2 regions of the Streptomyces sp. G7(2002) genome follow, and region 2 is predicted to be linked to the other one. Evidence: riboswitches for the same ligand, from Rfam matches in the RefSeq annotation. Region 2 holds a riboswitch; the other holds the start of a gene.

Region 1 (4,488 bases), 2.8 Mb from region 2:
ATGGCCGACAGCCCGGAGACCAGCCCGCCCCCGCCCCGCTTGGCGGTCAGCGTCCCGCCCTCCTCCAGGGCGTACGAGACCGGTCCGCGATTGGACGCCACAAGAACCTCGGCACCCGCAGGGGCCGCACTGCGCTCGGAAGCCATGTCGCGACAGTAACCCGCTACAGATCCGCGCAAACGTACGGAAGCGGTCAAGGGGCGCGGGTCCGGGTGTGCTCCTCGGTCGCCTCCCGGCAGGAACGCGTCGACCGGCCACGACGGCTCACCCTCGGCGGGTTCCGGGTGCCTGCACCCGAGACGGTCGCCCCGGCTGCGGGCGATGCGCAGCGAGTCGCCGAGCGCGCCCGTCAAGCAACAGACTCTGTCATCGTGCGGCGGCGCAGGTTCGTGCTCGACGGTAAGCCGGTGATGCTCTCCACCTCCTGCCTCCCCGCCGATCTCGTCGCGGGATCAGCGATCACACAGCCGGATACCGGGCCCGGCGGCACGTACGCCCGTCATTCTCATCAGCCGCACTGCGATGACTGCGGGCGGGCGCACGGTAGAGGCCAACGAGATGATCCTCGACTCGTCTGCCTACGTGCTGGAGTACGGCTTCGACGCCTGAGGCTCAGGCCGCGCGAGGGGGCCCGGGCCGCGCGGGCGCTCAGGCCGCTCGTCGCGCCGCGTACTCCGGGATTTCGGCCATTGGGGGGCGCTCCTCGGTGTCCACTTCCGTCGTGCGGGGGACGAAGCCCTCGTCGCCGCGGTCGAACTGGGTGAGGCGGGGGCGGACCAAGTGGCCGCGGGTCAGGCGTAGTTGGGCGGTGCGGTAGATGGCGGCGGCCATCCGGCCCAGGGCCTGGCCGTCCTGGTGGCGGTGTTTGCGTACGCCGACGTCCACCTGGGCGAGGGCGTCGAGGCCGACGGTGTGCAGGGCGTCGACGAGCAGGCCGAGTTCCACGCCGTAGCCGACCGGGAACGGCAGCCGTTCCAGGAGGGAGCGGCGGGCCGCGTACTCGCCGCCCAGGGGCTGGACGAAGCCGGCCAGCTGCGGCCAGTGGAGATTGAGGAGGGGGCGGGCGACCAGCTCCGTCACCCGGCCGCCCTGTCCGGCCCCGGCGCCTTCGCCGCCGGTCTCCAGCGGGCGGTCGTACATCGCCTTCACGAACTGGATGTCCGGATCCGTCAGCAGCGGGCCGATGATCCCGGAGACGAAGGCGGGGGAGAATTCGCGCAGGTCGGCGTCGATGAAGCAGATGATGTCGCCGGTGGTGGCCAGCAGGGAGCGCCACAGCACCTCGCCCTTGCCGGGGAGGGCGGGCAGGCGCGGGAGGACGCTGTCGCGGGGGACGACCCGGGCCCCGGCCGCCGCGGCGACCTCGGCGGTGCGGTCGGTGGAGCCGGAGTCCAGCACCACCAGCTCATCGACGAGCGGGACCGCCTCGGTCATCAGCTCGGCACGGATCACCGCCACGATCGCCCCGACCGTGGCCTCCTCGTCGAGCGCGGGCAGCACTACGCTGACCGTACGGCCCGTCTGGCGCTTCGCCTCCAGCAGCTGCCCCAGCGGGCGGTCCGCGGCGGACCAGGAGTGGCTGCTCAGCCAGCCCTCCACCTCTTCCAGCACGTCTACGACTCCTCGGTCGCCGCCCGATCGGCGGTCTGTGTGATCCATCTCGCGGTTCGGACGACTATCTCAACTGTCAGTGCCTTCGGTTACAGTCTTGAACAACGCGGATGACCGTCGCATGTCGGGGTCGCCGCGCCACAAACGCCTGGGTTTCGGCCCAGCGCCATACCGCTCATCCAGAGGGGCAGAGGGATACGGCCCGTTGAAGCCCCGGCAACCCTCCAGCCGGTCTTGCCGCCAGGACGCTGACGTCCCGTGCGCGTGAGGCTCCCGGCTAGGGAAGGTGCCAAATCCGTCTCGTGGCGAGATTCGTCGCGAGGAAGATGAGGAGAAAGGGCCTCGCCTCCATGGCTGTGCAAGTCACCGAAAACACCCCCACCGTCGCTCTGGGCCCCGCCGCAGCCCTGTCCTGCCGCGAGTGCGGACAGCGCTTCCCGCTCGGCCCGATCTTCGCGTGCCAGGAGTGTTTCGGGCCGCTCGAAGTCGCGTACGACCTGCCGAGCGGCGACCCCGAGAGCCTGCGGAAGCAGATCGAGGCCGGTCCGAACAACATCTGGCGCTACGCCCCGCTGCTGCCCGTCCCCACCGACGTGGCCGACAAGCCCAACCTGAACCCCGGCTTCACCAAGCTCGTCCAGGCCGACCGGCTCGCCGCCGAGCTGGGCGTCACCGGCGGGCTGTACGTCAAGGACGACTCGGGCAACCCGACGCACTCCTTCAAGGACCGCGTCGTGGCGATCGCCGTCGAGGCCGCCCGCGCCTTCGGCTTCACCACCCTCTCCTGCTCCTCCACCGGCAACCTCGCCGGTGCGGTCGGCGCCGCGGCGCGCCGCGCGGGCTTCAAGTCCTGCGTCTTCATCCCGCACGACCTGGAGGCCGGCAAGGTCGTCATGGCCGCGGTCTACGGCGGTGACCTGGTCGGCATCGAGGGCAACTACGACGACGTCAACCGCTTCTGCTCGGAGCTCATCGGCGACCCGCTGGGCGAGGGCTGGGGCTTCGTCAACGTCAATCTGCGGCCGTACTACGGCGAGGGTTCCAAGACGCTCGCGTACGAGATCTGCGAGCAGCTGGGCTGGAAGCTCCCGGACCAGATCGTCATCCCGATCGCGTCCGGCTCGCAGCTCACGAAGATCGACAAGGGGCTCAAGGAGCTGATCGCCCTCGGCCTGGTCGAGGACAAGCCGTACAAGATCTTCGGCGCCCAGGCGGAGGGCTGCTCGCCGGTGTCCACGGCCTTCAAGGCCGGACACGAGGTCGTGCGCCCGCAGAAGCCGGACACCATCGCCAAGTCGCTGGCGATCGGCAACCCGGCCGACGGTCCGTACGTGCTCGACATCGCGCGCCGTACGGGCGGTGCCGTGGAGGATGTCAACGACGAGCAGGTCGTCGACGCGATCAAGCTGCTGGCCAGGACGGAAGGGATCTTCGCGGAGACCGCGGGCGGAGTGACCGTCGGCGTGACCAAGAAGCTGATCGAGGAAGGTCTGCTCGACCCGTCCCTGACCACCGTCGTCCTGAACACCGGTGACGGCCTCAAGACACTTGACGCGGTCGCCCCGACCTCCGGGCCCACGGCCACGATCCGTCCGAACCTGGACGCGTTCCGCGCGGCCGGCCTCGGCTGAGGCCGCCGGCCCGTCCGGCGGACGAGGCCGCGCCACAGCCCCCCGAACTCGTACTCCGTACCCCTGGAAGGCAGAACCATGAGCGTCAAGGTCCGCATCCCCACCATCCTCCGCACGTACACCGGTGGCCAGGCCGAGGTCCCCGCCGAGGGCGCGACCCTCTCCGAGGTGATCGCCGACCTGGAGCAGAACCACCAGGGCATCGCGGCCCGTGTGCTGGACGACGCCGGCAAGCTGCGCCGCTTCGTGAACGTGTACGTCAACGACGACGATGTGCGCTTCGAGCAGGGCCTGGAGACGCCGACCCCGGACGGCGCCGGCATCTCGATCATCCCGGCCGTGGCCGGCGGCTGCTGATTTGCGCCAACTCTTCTCCTGCATGACCGGAATTGCCCCGTCCGCCGGAAAGCGGACGGGGCAATTCCGTGTTGTGAAAGGAGATACCATTGGGGTGATCCCCCTCCGGATATCACCGTGAGCGTGCCGAACGCATATGTGTTCGCGGTCAGTTGTGTCCAAAGTGTGGGCGGTATTTGTCGCCTAGGTGCGCTATGCCCGGCCCGACTTGCCCTGGAGAACCAGGATTTCGCCGCATATTGCCGATTCTCCGGCGCCAGATTTCTCGTCCGATTGACCTGTTGCTCTGGGCATCTGTGCAGATACATTCAGCGGCGGTCGACGCGTTCCGGCGCACACCCCACGGGCCTTTCGCGGGGTGAGGTCTGACCCGGGTCCGCGGAGTGCGGTCCTGCGCAAGGGCCAGTAATAGGGGAGTTAGGCATGGCTCAGGGCACCGTCAAGTGGTTCAACGCGGAGAAGGGGTACGGCTTCATCGCGGTCGACGGTGGTGCGGATGTTTTCGTCCACTACAGCGCGATCCAGATGGACGGCTACCGCACCCTTGAGGAGGGTCAGCGAGTCGAGTTCGAGATCTCGCAGGGCCAGAAGGGGCCGCAGGCGGACATGGTCCGGGTGGCCGGCTGAGGCGCCGACCAACTACTGCGTGAGGAAGGCCCGTACCCCTGAGGGGGGTACGGGCCTTCGGCTGTGCGCCCACCCGTCGCCCGACCGCCGCCCCTCAACGACGCCCCTCCGGGCGGCTTGCACTCGCACCCCACGAGTGCTAATCATTGGCGTTAGCACTCTCCCAGTGAGAGTGACAAAGAAGGACCGGGTCGGTGAGGCCCGTAGGCCGCGTGGGGCAAGGAACCACACAGGTCTGCAGGTCGTCCGTCGCGGGCGCCAG
Region 2 (4,488 bases):
CGAGTCCGGCATCATCAAGCGCCTGCCGCACGGTGAGTTCATCGAGGTCCACGAGCCGCTCGACCAGGAGCAGCTGCACCTGCTCACGCAGCACGAGCAGCCCGCGCCGCTCGAGCTCGGCCCGGAGGTCGACGAGAACGGTGTGGAGCGCAAGCTGTCGCGCTCGCAGAAGCTGCGCGCCAAGCTCTCGAAGGCCTACTACGGCGAGGACAACGTCATCCCGAAGGCCACGGTCGAGGAGTACAAGGAGATCAGCAGCGGCCACGGCCACCACTGATCACCGCAGCGCTTCCTAGCGCACTGTAGGGAGTACGCCACCCAGAGGGCCCCGTCCGTTCCCCAAGCTCTTAAGGAGCAGGGGATACCCCAACCGGACGGGGCCCTCCGGCGTGCCCGGCGGCTCGATAGGGTGACGGCATAAGCAGGAGACAATCCAGGAGTGTGGACCATGAACGTTGTGACCCCGGTTGGCGGCGACAGCGTGGCGGCCCACACCTGGCCGGGTCTTCTCAACGCCCTGCTCGCAGGCCGTGACCTCAGCGCGGACGACACCGCCTGGGCGATGGACAAGATCATGCGGGGCGAGGCCAGCGACGCCCAGATCGCCGGGTTCGCGGTCGCGCTGCGCGCCAAGGGCGAGACCGTCGCCGAGATCTCCGGTCTGGTGCGCACCATGTACGCGCACGCCCGGCTGATCGAGGTGCCGGGCCCCAGCGTGGACATCGTCGGCACCGGCGGCGACGGCGCCAAGACCGTCAACATCTCCACGATGTCCTCGATCGTGGTCGCCGGCACCGGCGCCAAGGTCGTCAAGCACGGCAACCGCGCCGCCTCCTCGGCCAGCGGTGCCTCCGACGTCCTGGAGAAGCTCGGGGTCAATCTCGACCTCACCCCGCAGCGGGTCACCGAGGTCGCCCAGGAAGCGGGCATCACCTTCTGCTTCGCGGTGAAGTTCCACCCCTCGCTGCGGCATGTCGCCAACGCCCGGGCCCAGCTCGGTATCCGTACGACCTTCAATGTCCTGGGCCCGCTGACCAACCCCGCGAAGGTCCGCGCCCAGGCGACCGGTGTCGCGGACGCCCGGATGGCGCCGATCCTGGCCGGGGTGCTGGCCGAGCGCGGCTCGTCGGCGCTGGTCTTCCGCGGCGACGACGGCCTCGACGAGCTGACCACGACCGCGACCTCCCGGGTGTGGATCGTCCGGGACGGCACGGTGCGCGAGGAGCCCTTCGACCCCCGGGACGTGGGGATCCCCCTGGTGCCGGTGGAGGCGCTGCGCGGGGCGGACGCCTCGTACAACGCGGATGTGGCCCGCCGGCTGCTGGACGGGGAGACCGGCCCGGTGCGCGACGCGGTGCTGCTGAACTCCGCGGCGGCGCTGGTCGCGCTGGAGCCGGCCGACGCTCCGCTGGCCGAGCAGATCCGGGCCGGGATCGAGCGGGCCGCCGCCTCGATCGACTCCGGGGCGGCCAAGCGGGCGCTGGAGCGCTGGGTGGCCGCCAGCAACACATGAGCGCGCGGTGACGCAGGGTGTGACGCAAGGCTCAGTCCGTCATACGGACCGGGCCTTGCGCCTCTTTGCCCGTGTGGCATGATTCTGCCCAGGTCACGAGTGACAGCGATGCAGGCCCCGGCCCGCTGTCCGGCAACCCTCCTTCCGTGGCGGGGTGCCCCGGGTGATGACCAGGCCGTAGGCAGCGAGGTCTGCGGCAAGCGCGGATCCCTCGCCAGGGATCCTGGTCCCCGAGGGAGCACTTCCGTGATTCAGCGAATGCGCTAGGGCCCGACGGCCCCTTTTCCGCATCCCCTTTTTCTTTCCCGCCGCGGTGCCCCGACGCTTCTTCGCGCCCCCGCCCGCGGCGAATTCGCTCACCCCTCACGGGAGTTCGCCATGTCTGTTTCCGCCGTTGCCGCCGACCGCTCCGTCTGTGCCCCGCTGCCGGTTCTGGGCCGGGATGTCCTCGTCCCGCTCGTGACCGGCGGCGAGGTCGACTACGCCGCGCTGGACTACGCCGCCAGCGCCCCCGCGCTCCAGCGGGTCTGGGACGACGTGGCGGCCTACGCCCCGTACTACGGCAGCGTGCACCGCGGCGCCGGATACCTCTCGCAGCTGTCCACCGACCTCTTCGAGAACAGCCGCCGCACCATTGCGGAGTTCCTCGGCTGCCGGGCCGAGGACCAGGTCGTCTTCACCCGCTCCACCACCGACTCGCTGAACCTGCTCGCCGCCGTACTCCCGCAGGGCACCCGGGTGTTCGTCTTCGAGACCGAGCACCACGCCTCGCTGCTGCCGTGGGAGCAGCGACCCGATGTCGAGGTGACGTACCTCAACGCGCCGCGCACCCCGCAGCAGGCGGTCGACACCCTGGAGAAGGCGCTGACCGCACGCGAGCCCTACGGCCCGGCGCTGGTCTGTGTGACCGGTGCGTCGAATGTGACCGGGGAGCTGTGGCCCGTGCGGGAGCTGGCGGCCGCCGCGCATGCGCACGGCGCCCGGATCGTGCTGGACGCGGCGCAGCTCGTCCCGCACCACCCGGTGGACCTCGGGGAACTGGACGCGGACTGGGTCGCCTTCTCCGGCCACAAGCTGTACGCGCCCTTCGGCGCCGGAGTGCTGGCCGGCCGCGCGGACTGGCTGCGGGACGCCGAGCCGTACCTGGCGGGCGGCGGCGCCAGCCGCAAGGTCTCCCGGCGCACGGACGGCGGGGTGGACGTCGAGTGGCACACCACCGCGGCCCGGCACGAGGCCGGTTCGCCCAACGTCATCGGCGCCTACGCGATCGCCTCGGCCTGCCAAGCCCTCACCGAGGCCGGCTTCGACGGCCTGGTCGCCCGCGAACAGGAGCTGATCGCCCGCCTCCGCGCGGGCCTGGCCGACGTACCCGAGGTCACCGTGCTCTCCCTCTTCGGCGAGGACGCCGCACGGGTGGGCGTCCTCTCCTTCGTCGTCGAGGGCTGGAACAGCTCCCACTTCGCGGCCGCGTTGTCGGCCGAGTACGGCATCGGCGTCCGCGACGGCCTCTTCTGCGCCCACCCCCTCGTCCGCACCCTCCTCGGCAGCGAGCCCCAGGACCCCGGCGAGTGCGGCGCCCCCGACGCGGCCCCCGGCGAAAAGTCCCTCAACGCCATCCGCGTGAGTTTTGGCGCCGGGACGCCGGATGAGCATGTTGACCGCTTCGTCCGCGCGGTCAAGGAACTGGTGACGAACGGCGCCCGCTGGAACTACCGCACCGAAGCCGGGCGTTGTGTGCCCGCTTGATTCCCACGTTTTCGGCTTGCCCGCCGTAGGGGCCTCGCGCCGTTAGGGCTCCGCTGCGCGGGGCGTGGGTGCGGGTGACGCTTGCGGGTTCCCCGCCGTTGCGCCTGCGGCGGGCCGGTGGGTGTCGGGTGCGGTGACGGGCCTCCGGGGCCTGGTGTGTGGACTGCTTCGCTTTACGTCCACACACCAGGCCCCTCCGGCCCGTCCCCTCCCGTTGGGGGAGTGAGTGACGGTGGGTGGGGGCGGGCGTCCGTAGGACGTTTCATTTCTGCTTCGCGAGGAGCACATGACCAGCGGCGGGCACCCCCACCAAGGTTTCTCCCACCCCCCAACGGGAGGGGACGGGCCGGAGGGGTAGGGGTGTGGGACGTAAAGCGAAGCAGTCCCACACCCCTACCCCGGAGGCCCGTCACCGCACCCCGACAGCCCCGCGCAGCGGACCGGCCCGCCGCAGGCGCAACGGCGAGTGCACCGCAAAGCGGGCAACAAACGGTGAGCAACCCCCACGGCGGGAAAGCCGAAAACGTGGGAAAAGAAGGGCTAGGCCTCCAGCCCAATCGCAAAGGCGGCCTCAAGGTCATGCTGGCTATACGTGCGGAACGCAATATGCGTTTCCGTGGCGGCGACGCCGGGGATCTTGCTGATGCGGCCGGGGATGACGTCCGCGAGGTCGTCGTGGGCGGCGACCCGCACCATGGCGATCAGGTCGTGGGCCCCGGTGACCGAATAGACCTCGCTGACCCCGTCCAGTGCGGCGATCTTCTCGGCGATCTCCGGGATCTGGTCCACGCTGGTCTTGATGAGCACGATCGACGTGATCACGGCTGGCTCTCTTCCTCGGTCGCCCGGTCGTTCGCCCTGGTGGCTCCCACACTATCCCTCCCGTAGCGGGCCCATGCGTAGAGGAAGCCGAGCGCGAAGCCGATGACATGGGCGAGGTAGGCGACGCCCGGTCCGCGGGGGTCGTCCTGCGCGGCCTGCCACTGCAGGGCGAACCAGAAGAGCAGCACGATCCAGGCGGGAAAGCGCAGCGGTAGGAAGAAGAGGAAGGGGAAGAGGCTGGTGACGCGGGCCGTGGGGAACAGGTAGAGGAAGGCGCCCAGTACACCGGAGATGGAGCCGGAGGCACCCACCAGCGTCTGGCCCGAGCCGGCGTGTGCGGCCGCGTAGCCGAGCAGCGCCAGGTAGCCGATGATGAGGTAAAAGGCGGTGAACGGCAGCCGGCCCAT

Evidence for each region. Region 2 has a riboswitch for S-adenosylmethionine ahead of NUT86_RS12140 (aminotransferase class V-fold PLP-dependent enzyme). Riboswitches for the same ligand answer to the same signal wherever they lie in the genome.
Region 1: it holds a riboswitch for S-adenosylmethionine, as region 2 does, so the genes downstream of both, thrC (threonine synthase) here and NUT86_RS12140 (aminotransferase class V-fold PLP-dependent enzyme) in region 2, are expected to answer to the same signal.

The regions. Positions count from the first base shown of each region.
Region 1 covers NZ_CP102609.1:5,765,876-5,770,363, forward strand. The annotation lists gene NUT86_RS24535 (alpha,alpha-trehalose-phosphate synthase (UDP-forming)) at 1-146, opposite strand, end outside; partial or broken gene NUT86_RS24540 (GntR family transcriptional regulator) at 360-609, shown strand; gene NUT86_RS24545 (glucosyl-3-phosphoglycerate synthase) at 649-1,611, opposite strand; SAM riboswitch class I at 1,784-1,944, shown strand; gene thrC (threonine synthase) at 1,962-3,242, shown strand; gene NUT86_RS24555 (MoaD/ThiS family protein) at 3,321-3,599, shown strand; gene NUT86_RS24560 (cold-shock protein) at 4,023-4,226, shown strand.
Region 2 covers NZ_CP102609.1:2,957,048-2,961,535, reverse strand. The annotation lists gene qcrB (cytochrome bc1 complex cytochrome b subunit) at 1-277, shown strand, start outside; gene trpD (anthranilate phosphoribosyltransferase) at 449-1,513, shown strand; SAM riboswitch class IV at 1,605-1,722, shown strand; gene NUT86_RS12140 (aminotransferase class V-fold PLP-dependent enzyme) at 1,892-3,259, shown strand; gene NUT86_RS12135 (Lrp/AsnC family transcriptional regulator) at 3,800-4,081, opposite strand; gene NUT86_RS12130 (rhomboid family intramembrane serine protease) at 4,078-4,488, opposite strand, start outside.